DNA from 2 places in the Ohtaekwangia kribbensis genome. Region 2 is predicted to be linked to the other one. Evidence: riboswitches for the same ligand, from Rfam matches in the RefSeq annotation. Region 2 holds a riboswitch; the other holds the start of a gene.
The links. Region 2 has a riboswitch for cobalamin ahead of ACFQ21_RS13860 (TonB-dependent receptor plug domain-containing protein). Riboswitches for the same ligand answer to the same signal wherever they lie in the genome.
Positions count from the first base shown of each region.

Region 1: it holds a riboswitch for cobalamin, as region 2 does, so the genes downstream of both, ACFQ21_RS25630 (M57 family metalloprotease) here and ACFQ21_RS13860 (TonB-dependent receptor plug domain-containing protein) in region 2, are expected to answer to the same signal.

Region 1 covers NZ_JBHTKA010000013.1:107,363-112,865, reverse strand. The annotation lists gene ACFQ21_RS25650 (sensor histidine kinase) at 1-595, shown strand, start outside; gene ACFQ21_RS25645 (hypothetical protein) at 696-1,457, shown strand; gene ACFQ21_RS25640 (DUF6694 family lipoprotein) at 1,561-2,433, shown strand; gene ACFQ21_RS25635 (hypothetical protein) at 2,484-3,272, shown strand; cobalamin riboswitch at 3,365-3,574, shown strand; gene ACFQ21_RS25630 (M57 family metalloprotease) at 3,786-4,871, shown strand.
Region 2 covers NZ_JBHTKA010000004.1:157,725-163,227, reverse strand. The annotation lists gene ACFQ21_RS13875 (PASTA domain-containing protein) at 1-479, shown strand, start outside; gene ACFQ21_RS13870 (zinc ribbon domain-containing protein YjdM) at 579-788, shown strand; gene ACFQ21_RS13865 (hypothetical protein) at 826-1,251, opposite strand; cobalamin riboswitch at 1,350-1,566, shown strand; gene ACFQ21_RS13860 (TonB-dependent receptor plug domain-containing protein) at 1,692-3,626, shown strand; gene cobU (bifunctional adenosylcobinamide kinase/adenosylcobinamide-phosphate guanylyltransferase) at 3,672-4,187, shown strand; gene cobT (nicotinate-nucleotide--dimethylbenzimidazole phosphoribosyltransferase) at 4,191-5,249, shown strand; gene ACFQ21_RS13845 (adenosylcobinamide-GDP ribazoletransferase) at 5,276-5,503, shown strand, end outside.

The DNA.
Region 1 (5,503 bases), on a different contig from region 2:
GGAACCTCACTTTATCTTCAACACACTATCCGCATTGCAAAGTTTTATCCGCTTTGATCAGAAGGAGAAATCGATAAAATACCTCAACCAGTTTAGCCGACTTCTCCGCAGCAGTCTTGAACTTAGCAGGCAGAACTATGTTCCGCTCAGTGAAGAACTGGAAGCACTTGAAAATTACCTGAGCTTGCAGCAGATGCGTTTTGAAGACAGCTTCTCGTATGAGATCGCTGTGCCGGATACGGACACGTCAACGATATTAATACCGCCCATGCTGATACAGCCGTTTGTCGAGAACGCCATCATTCATGGCTTTAGCAATCGTTCCGGCAATGGCAGAATTGTATTGGAGATCTTGCTCAAAGAAAAGCAGTTACAGGTGAAGGTGATGGACAACGGTAAAGGTATCGGTGCATCGAAAAGTGCTGCCGATCGTCAATCACTTTCAGGAACGATCGCCAGGGAAAGACTTGAAATTCTGGCAAGAGAAAACAAGACAAGCGCACACGTTGAAATCAATTCAACCAATAACGGAACCTCTGTACTGCTTACACTCCCGGTAAAAAGCGTTGGGTATGCCCGCGCAAATTTGAAATGACCGGCCGCAAATGTTTAATCAATCACTGCGGATTTATATCCATTTAAATTGAAATCATTTTCTTCCTGAGCTTTACATCTCAAAGCTGAATTCAGAGAAGATGATTAATAGAAAACTCGTTTGTTGCCTGCTCTTAGGGCTGCCGATATACCTGTGCGCGTGCTGGCAGGGTAAAGAGTCTGGCTCTGCAAAGAAAAAAGGTGAACCATCGGTATTGTCGGCCGTCAGCGATACCAGCACGTCTATTCATCATGGTGATGCCCTTATTCCTGATTTCAATCTGAACGAATTTCTGGAAGTATATAATTACCAGGTACAGTATATCGATTCCGGGTATATCAACCAGGATAATTTTAAAGACAAAGTATTGGTGTTGCAGGCAAACCGTGACGAAGGTAAATATCTTCCGCGTAGCGCAATTATACTCCTGGGAAAGAAAAACGGCTTCAGTATTTTCAGCGAAAGCAAAACGATTATGCCGGCAGAGTATAATGGTGATGGCTATAAACAATTTGATACCGAAACGGTAAAGATTGAAGAAGGTAAAGTCTCATTCGATTTATATGCGGTCGGCCCGAACGGGCATATATATTTCGACTACGCCTGGAAGGATGGCCGGATGACGTTGCATGAACTGACGGGTTACTTTATGGGCGCAGGTTCTCACAGTTCATTTACGTATCTGGCTACAACGGAGGGCAAAGGAACTGTAAAGGAAATTCTTATCCATACCATGGATGAAGACATGCCCTCCGAAAATGCCACCTGGCCTATACAGCTAAAATCAGCAACCAGTTTTGAGCACTTCGATTACAATGAGTGCCTGCAAGAGATTGTACAGCAATCTTCCCTGGAGGATTGAAGTGTGATCGTAAAGAAGTAATACTTAGTGCTGCAATGATGCAATAAGACTTAGGCGATTTGAACTTGATTACTAGATATCATAATGAATAGAATCTGAAAATATGAGAAGGAGTATAGTACTATTTATCTTGTTGATGATGGCTTCGTGCCAGGAAAAATTGGATGGGAATGATTTTGATAGTTCGCGAAAAAAAGTTGAAGATGAATTGGATGAGAGAGAGCGGGTAAACCTGGAGAAAGCGTTACGTGTTGTCGCCCTGGAGGCTATGCGGCTTAAGTGGGATTCGAGAGAGGAATATAAAGGTAAATCGCTTGATGATATATCCCTGTCAATGATAGATGGACAGACCTATACTTCTGTTGTCGATTTAGCAGAAGATATTTTAAAGGCGACTAACAAGAGAGAAATAGAAAAAGCAACGAGAGAGATAGCCCGGCTGGACAGTCTGAAGGGTAAGTCTGTAAACATTGAAAAGCGACTTGATCTGTTTAAAGTGAGCTCTGTCAAAATTAATCGCGTTGACTTTTTTGACCGGATGGTTCCGGAACTGGAAGTAGAGTATAAATATATAGGAGCATCGCCCTTGCAAGGACCGATGACGTTTCAGTTTGAACTTTTGCAACGCCTAACGGGAGAAGTAATCAAGTCCCAAATCATTACCATCGGAGATGAGACGAGTTTGATAGGCGCACAGGAGTCGTTTGATGAACATCTTATATTGAGTGAAACCCAGGAAACGAATCCGAGGTTGTGGAACGCTTCCAGATATCCTATGGAGAACCCCAACCTTTCTGATTTTAATCTGGAATTGAAAGTTACCGTTGTGAGCCTGGTTCTTAATGGATATAAAGTTGAGAGACCAAAACTGACGGCAGAAGAAATTGAGTCATTGATTGACGTGAAGGAAGAAAGAGTAAAAGAATTGAAAACTGTAAGGGGAACCTTAGACGAATTGGAATTGACAACCGATTAATCTTTTAATGGTTTCATTGAGTGTAAGTAGGAAATTATAAGGAGTTAACGATGCCAGTATTTGCCGCACTTTTACTATTTCTGATTATAGATCCATGCAATTTTATATATCCTGAAACTGCTTTCCTGAATACACAGAACATAGGAATCAACATCATCGAAATCTCCGATGAAAATATTGACGATACGAAGGTAGTTGAAATCGGTTACTATGAGATTTACGAGCGGTTTCCAAAATTCCGAATAGATTCTGTTAATGAACGTGATTTCCTGAAGATACCTTCACGCGATGCATTCTATAAAGCGAATATTGAAAGGAGGGGAGGTAATCTCGTTATCCGAACGTCAAGGGAGAAGCTTGAGTTTAAGGAGTATAAGAATTACGGAGGTGAAACGGGCTGGAGCGGGAGTGAGTATCTCGGGTATAATTCACGAATGAAAATATTCGCGATTCGAAATAATTCAACGGCAGAAGGCTTGGGTTTTGGCGAGATGATGTTGATTGATAGCGTCACGAATGATCAGTATAAATTGATATCCCTGGGTGACTACAGTGTTTCACTGCCGGAGCCTTCAGTGAATTACAAGTACATGGTGTATTATCAGAATCCGGAGTATGAATCGGGGACATTGAGCATTGCCGTTTTAAAAATAGGACAGAGACACTCGGGACATTTTCTGAAAGAGTATTCAAGTTGTTTTATAGAGGGCGAATTATCCATTGAAGAAATCAGGTGGAAGGATGATACGACATTCTATTTGAAAATGTATAAATCCGGTTGGGATGCCGATGGGAGTGAGCTTAGAATGTATACATACTTCGTTGCAGATTTGAAATGAAAGAAGATCAAAGGAAATGTATTTTAATTGTAGTAACTCGTAAATAAATATTCAACAAGTACGCATTTGAGGAAAGTATTTATGTGCGGAATATTACATTTGTTTCAATTGGTTTTGCAAGTACCTATAATCGGTTCGCGCAATGAAAAGGGAATCCGGTGAAATTCCGGAGCAGTACCCGCTACTGAAAGTGTTATTGAAATTCGTTACCCCTTGAATCTTAGTCACTGTCGCCTTCGCGGCACGGGAAGACTGGTAACGAGACACGAAGCCAGGAGACCTGCCAAACAAAACAGGTATAACTTCTCTCGGGATAAGGGAAATATAGTCCTGTTGCATTCATCTATTTTTAGATTTAAAAACGACTGAAAGATTTCGGCTCGTGGTTCGTTGCTGCTTATCACTCTGACCTATAGCGCGCATGAACACGGACCAGTACAAAACTTTCAGCAGGGGATCGTACTATTAGCTTACGCTTATATTATACAGTTACTAAACCCAAAAACAAAAGTTATGAAAACGCAAATGCCCGTTCTTTCTCTACGAAAATCCCTTATGTCTCTTTTGTTGATTTTAACAATCGCTATCTCCTGTCAGGATGAAGATCAGGGAGTGAAAAATAATACGGATGCAAACGCTATTCCCGAAACAATTGAATTGGAAGATTACTATCTGGTGGAAGGTGATATCTTAATTCCGAAATCATTCGCAGGAGAAAATGGACGAACAGAACAAGCGAGCACGTACAATTTGGTTAGCTATAGTTCGCAGCCTACTATACGCGTTCATATTCTGAATACGAGTTCTAATTTTTTGCCGGCAGCCTGGTATACTGAGATTGTCAACGCAACCAATGATTGGACTAACATCACCAATTGTCGCATTAGTTTTTCGTATGTTACAAGTTCCAATAATGCTGATATCATCATTCAAAACGATGGTGGTATGTTGCCACCGAATGTAATTGCTGGTGCCACTCCGCCACAGGGCGGAAATGCCGGTGCTATAATTAATGTTAATCCGGATTTCAACAATGGTTCGATAAGCGCTGGCCAGATGCGATATAATTTAGTTCATGAACTTGGACATTGTATTGGTTTCAGACATACTAACTGGTCTCAAAGAGGTGAACAGGCCGACCCTGATGGCGCCAACACAGTGCCGGGAACTCCTACATCAGATCCTAATTCTGTCATGAACGGAGGCACCGCTAATTTCAGTTGGAATGGTTTTTCATCCAATGATATTTTAGCGGCTCAAACGCTTTATCCTCAGAATAACTTAATTTCAAATGGACTGATCAGCCCCAATGGAGGTGAAAGTTTTCATGGACGAACACAAGGTGGCGGCTCTGCTATATTTCAAATGCAGATAGTGCTTAATACAGCTGTATTTAATCCTACCCAGGTTGCTGTTGATTTATTTCAGAACGACAGGACTTATTACTATGGGGTACATAACGTTGTTAACGGCACGGTGTCGTTTGTTTCTGCATTCCCGGGGGCAGGCCTTAATGTATATAAAATAAAAGTCACCGATGTTAATAATCCGAATAGCTACGATATAAGTGATAATAACTTCCAGATAACAGGGCATTAGTAGTCATCGGTCATTTTTCTCGGAAGATTAATCTCCCTTTTAAGCCAGCGATATATCGCTGGCTTTTTATATAGGGGCATCCAGCATCGTAATAGAAATTGTTAGTTTTTTCATCAACAATACAATGCACTCGAATGGCGTGGTATATACTATATCAAAATTGTGTGGTCGGTAATTATTCCCGTTTTGTTGGTTTTTTATGTGACTGTAGGTCGGTAAAAATTTTCATGGTTCGCCAACAATTAAGGTATATATACCTATATCGGTTCTTTGACCTGGTGCGGTGGGGTATAGCTGCAGAAACACTGAATAAATTTTTTGTCTACGATAGTACAGTTACGACAGACATAGTAGGAGGACATTCGTTGATGGTAAGAGCGATTACTTCCCGATTCCACAACGCCAGATTGACTTGAGTACTTCTGGTGGTGTCTCAGCATTGACACAGAACCCGGGATATTAGCCGGTATATATAGTTTAACATAGTAAAGTGCAAAACCTCCTTTGTGTCTACGCGAAGGGAGGTCTTGCTTTCTTTGTTTTTTTACAAAATTCTTTGAAGTCAGATTTGCCATGCTGATAGATACAATTGCGGCGTTGGTCTACTCCGATTCGTAACTCACGCGGTTCTA
Region 2 (5,503 bases):
CGTATGTCACCAATCAAAATAAGGTAGTGACTGTTCCTGATCTGAGAGGGATGACAAATAAGGAAGCAGTTCGGTTTTTAGCGGCAAGGCAATTACAATATGAGTTTGGTGATTCTTTGTTTCGTGCAGACGTTGATCCTTTGCTTGTTCTGGATCAGTATCCAAAAGCAAATTCAAAAGTAAAGATATATAGGAAGATAAAGCTCAATCTTAATGCAGCGACACCACCACTTGTCGTTTATCCTGATTTGAGTGGCTTTACCTATCAATTTGCAAGGCAACAATTAGAGTCATTAGGGTTGAGCATTGGAAATATTTATTACAAATCTGATATAGCAGTTAATGCTGTTTTGGAATCACAGTTGGCAGGTAAAACGTTATTGCCGGGGCAGCAAATATCAAAAGGAACTGTTGTGGACTTAATAATAGGAATGCCTGGTGATAAATCTGATTTCATGGATTCCATAAACATTCGATGATCTTTTCCAATGATCGTTGTCACTTCTGAGAAAGAAATTTTACAGACTATATCTCCTTGGAGAAATGATTACCTTGCGGCTATATAAATATCTACCTGTATGGAAGTAAAAGACAGCAACGGCAATGTACTGAACGATGGTGATTCAGTCACGCTTATCAAAGATCTGAAAGTAAAGGGTTCTTCGCTTACCTTAAAGAGGGGTACTGTAGTAAAGAAGATTCGTTTGACCGATAGCGAGGATGAAGTAGATTGCCGCGTCAACGGCAGCAGCATAGTGTTGCGTACGGAATTTTTAAAGAAAGTATAGTTCAAGTGTATATATAGCCGGAGGGAGTATCAGTCCGTTACTGCCTCCGGATAATATATACTATACCGGCACGGATAGAGAACTCTCCTTTAAAATAGAAATCTCCTATCGCTTCAAATTTCAGCGATGCATTGATAGGGCTGGTCCAGCCACCTCCAATCGAAAAATCATTTTCACCAACCAGTCCGCGGGCACGTACAAACGCTTCTTCCACCGGGTACCAGCGTATACCGGATACAAGGCTTACACCATCTGAGGTCCATACCTCCATACCACCGGTTACCGTAAAGCTTCGTGTAAAAAAGTAATTTCCTTCGAGTCCGATCTGTGCCTTGTTAAAGATCGTGTTGTTATCGGTTTTCATCAGGTCGGCACTGAGTCCGATAATGATATCTTTGGGAAGCTGCGAAAAAGAGGACGTAGCAATAAACAGGAGCGGAACGGTCAGGAGCTTTCGAATCATAATAATCTACGCTGCAAATATAGCAGTTCGCTATTCACAATAAGAGTTCAATCGCCCAATGGTTTGCAAGTCCTGTTGAACCATACTAAAAATACAACTATACTTGCACCCGTATTGGTTTTTATCATGTGCAAAGCGTGATAGAATTAAAAGGGAATTCCGGTGTAAATCCGGAGCAGTTCCCGCTACTGTAATCCCGACTTCACGATTGAAGTCTGTGTTTTTGCAAAACGAAAGTCATTGTTCACACGGTTGAATGAGAAGGCAAGCAAAAACAGGGAAAGCCAGGAGACCTGCCAATGCATAACATACTATTCAATGCTTCGGGTAAAAAGCAGTGAATGTGACCTCGGACTATGATTGCTTTCGGCAGTCAGCATGCCTCTGATCTCATTCTGCATTTTTACTCTTTTTTCACGAAACCCTTTAAAACCTTTGTAATGAAAAAGGAGAGTAAACTATGGGCAGTTACGTTGATTGCCCTTTACATGGCGGCACCTGCGCACACAAACGCACAACAAGATTCCTCACGCGTATCCAGCCTGGATGAAGTCGTTATAACGGCTACAAAATTTCCCAAGAGTCAAAGTGAAACCGGTAAGGTATTAACGGTTATAGATGCTGAGCAATTAAGCCGCAGTGCCGGAAAAGATCTGGCGCAGGTACTTAACGAACAGGTTGGTATTGTTATAACGGGTGCCAACAGCAATCCCGGTAAAGATAAATCGGTATACCTGCGCGGAGCCAAGAGCGAGTATACATTGGTGTTATTGGACGGTATACCGTTGAATGATCCGAGCAGTATCGGTGGAGGTGCTTTTGATTTGCGTATGCTTCCGATTGATCAGATCGAACGCATCGAAATTCTGAAAGGTAGTCAGTCAACACTATATGGAAGCGATGCTATAGCCGGTGTCATCAACATCATTACCAAAAAGAAAGGCGATAAGCCTGTTGGTGTTTCCGGTGTGCTAAGTTATGGAACCTATAACACGAAGAAGGCAAATGTAGTTGTAGCGGGTACCACCGATGTTATCGACTATAATGTTGGCTATACTTATCTGAAGACTGATGGTATAAGTGAAGCTAAAGATACAACGAACAATGCCGGATTTGATAAAGATGGATTTGATCAGAATTCCGTTCAGGCAAATATAGGTTTCAAACCCACGGATAACATTTCAATCCGTCCGTTTGTGCGCTATAGTAAGTTTGATGGTAAATATGATGCCGGAGCGTTTCAGGATGAAAAAAACTCAGGCTATAAATCAGAATTTTTCAATGCCGGTCTTAATAGTCAGATAGGTTTTTCAAAAGGAGCTCTGAACATTCAGTATGGATATAACAAGATTGGTCGCGATTATACACAGCCCGATTTTTTTGAGCCTGCTATAATTGCTACAACTTCGTATACCGGTACGTTCCATAATGCAGAAGCTTTTGTGAACTACGATCTGGCAGAACATTTTCAGTTGCTGGGCGGAGTAAATTACCAGAATCAGAAAATGAACCTGGAAGGATCAGACGCGCTGAAAAAATCGTCACTCAATATGTTGAGTCCTTATGCATCATTCTTTGTAAAAAATATTCAGGGGTTTTCAGCAGAGCTCGGTGGACGCTTTGTACATCACTCGCAGTTTGGTGATACATTCATTTATAGTATCAATCCTTCGTATCTGATAAATCATCAGGTAAAACTGTTTGCTAACTACTCCACGGGTTTCAAAACTCCGGTAATCGATCAATTATATAATAAAAGTTACGGTAATGAAAACCTGAATCCGGAGAAAAGTAAAAACCTGGAAGCTGGTGTTGACTTTGCCGTACTGGATAATAAGCTGAACCTGCGTGCCACAGCCTTCTCAAGAAAAATTGAAGATGCTATCATCTATACTTACCCTGCCGGCTATGTTAACATGGATAAGCAGAACGATAAAGGCGTAGAGGTAGAAGCCGAATTTGCTGTTAACGACAAGATAAGAGTAAAAGCATTCTATGCGTATGTTGATGGAGAGCTTACTACTAAAGTTACTGACACGCGTGATACAACCTATAACAACCTCATCCGAAGACCGAAGCATTCGGTAGGTATAAATATAGGCTATGCTGTAACGGATAACCTGTTTGTAAGTGCGAATCTGAAAACCTTCAGTAAGCGCAATGATCTTTTCTTCAACCCGGTAACGTTTAACAACGACCTGGTACCCATGGATAGCTATAAACTGCTGGATGTATATGCCGAGTATAAATTGCTGGATGGCAAGTTAAAGGTGTTTGCAGACGCACGCAACCTGCTGGATGAAGACTACTACGAAACTTATGGGTATACCACCATGAGCTTCAATATTAATGCAGGTGTGTCCTTTGGTTTTTAGTACCTGCTGAATAGCTTAGCGTGCTGTAACTATTATTATGGAAGTATGATCGTTCTTGTTACCGGGGGAGCCCGCAGTGGAAAGAGCAGATATGCCCAGCAGCGCGCTAAGCATTTAACCGATAGTCCGGTGTATGTTGCAACGGCTCGGGTATGGGACGATGACTTTAAGCAACGCATTGCCCGCCACCAACAGGAACGCGGACCGGAATGGCGTAACTTCGAAACGGAGAAGTATATAAGCACGCTGTCTCTCACCGGTAAAGTTGTAGTGATCGATTGTGTAACACTGTGGCTTACCAATTTCTTTGTCGATCATCAACAGAATATAGAGACCGCGTTACACGAATTTCAGCAAGAGATCGATACGCTTGGAACACAACAAGCCACGTTTATAATTATTACCAACGAAATAGGCATGGGGCTTCATGCTGATACGGAAGTAGGACGCAAGTTTGTTGATTTGCAGGGATGGGCTAATCAATATATAGCATCCAAGGCGGAAGAAGTAATTTTTATGGTATCAGGTATACCGTTACAAGTAAAACCGGCAAAAGTTTAACGTATGAAGAAGTTCAAAATTAATCCGATAGGTACAGCATTGCAGAAAGAGCTGCAGCATAAAATAGATCAGAAGACAAAACCGTTGGGTGCGCTCGGCAGACTGGAAGAGCTTGCATTGCAGATCGGTTCTATTCAACAAACGCTCACCCCGGCATTGTCCAATCCGCATATACTTGTTTTCGCGGGCGATCATGGTATAGCAACAGAAGGCGTAAGCGCTTATCCGCAGGAAGTAACGTGGCAGATGGTGATGAACTTTATACAAGGCGGTGCTGCTATAAATGTTTTCTGCCGACAGCATAACATCACGTTGCACGTAGTGGATGCCGGTGTGAACTATGATTTTCCGGATAATCTCGAAGGACTGATTCATAACAAAGTAGCGAAGGGAACTGCTAATTTTGCTAAAGGTCCTGCCATGACAATTGCACAGGCACAGCAGTGTATAGATTCTGCCGCACGTATTGTAGAAGCTATGCATACCAAAGGTTGTAATGTAATTGGCTTTGGCGAGATGGGGATAGCCAATACAACAGCCGCCAGTGCGTTGATGAGTTTGTTTTGCGATATACCCGTAGCGCAATGTGTAGGGCGTGGCACCGGACTAAGCGATACTGCTCTGCAACATAAGGTCCATGTAATAACCGAAGCGCTTAAACGACACAACAAGTACGACACACCTCTTGCACAGCTTGCAGGCTTTGGTGGTTTTGAAATTGCGCAGATAACCGGTGCCATGTTGCAGGCGGCTGAACTGGGAATGGTTGTACTGGTAGATGGTTTTATTGCTACATCAGCATACCTGGTGGCGCAGGCAATTGAACCGGCTGTAAAAGATTATTGTATATTTTGTCATCAGTCGCAGGAGCGGGGGCACACGCTGATGTTGCAGGCGCTGGATGTAAAACCATTTCTCGATCTGAACATGCGCCTGGGCGAAGGCACGGGGGCAGCGGTGGCCTACCCGTTGTTACAATCAGCGGTAGCGTTCCTTAACCAGATGGCCAGCTTTGAGTCTGCGCAGGTGAGTGAAGGAACGCAGCAGGGTGTCAAGGCCTGATATATCCGTATATATAATAGACGTAATTGAAACGCGAACTGCATTTACTCTTTACTGCCATAATGTTCTACACGCGCATACCCGTGCCGCGGTGGGTAGATCATGACGCTAATAATCTGAATGCTGCCACGCGTTATTTCCCGTTGGTAGGGTATATTGTAGCGATTGTGTCGTGGCTGACATATATAGTGTGCAGGCATCTTTTCTCTGTAGAAATCAGCGTGATTATGTCTGTACTCGCAGGTGTGTTGTTA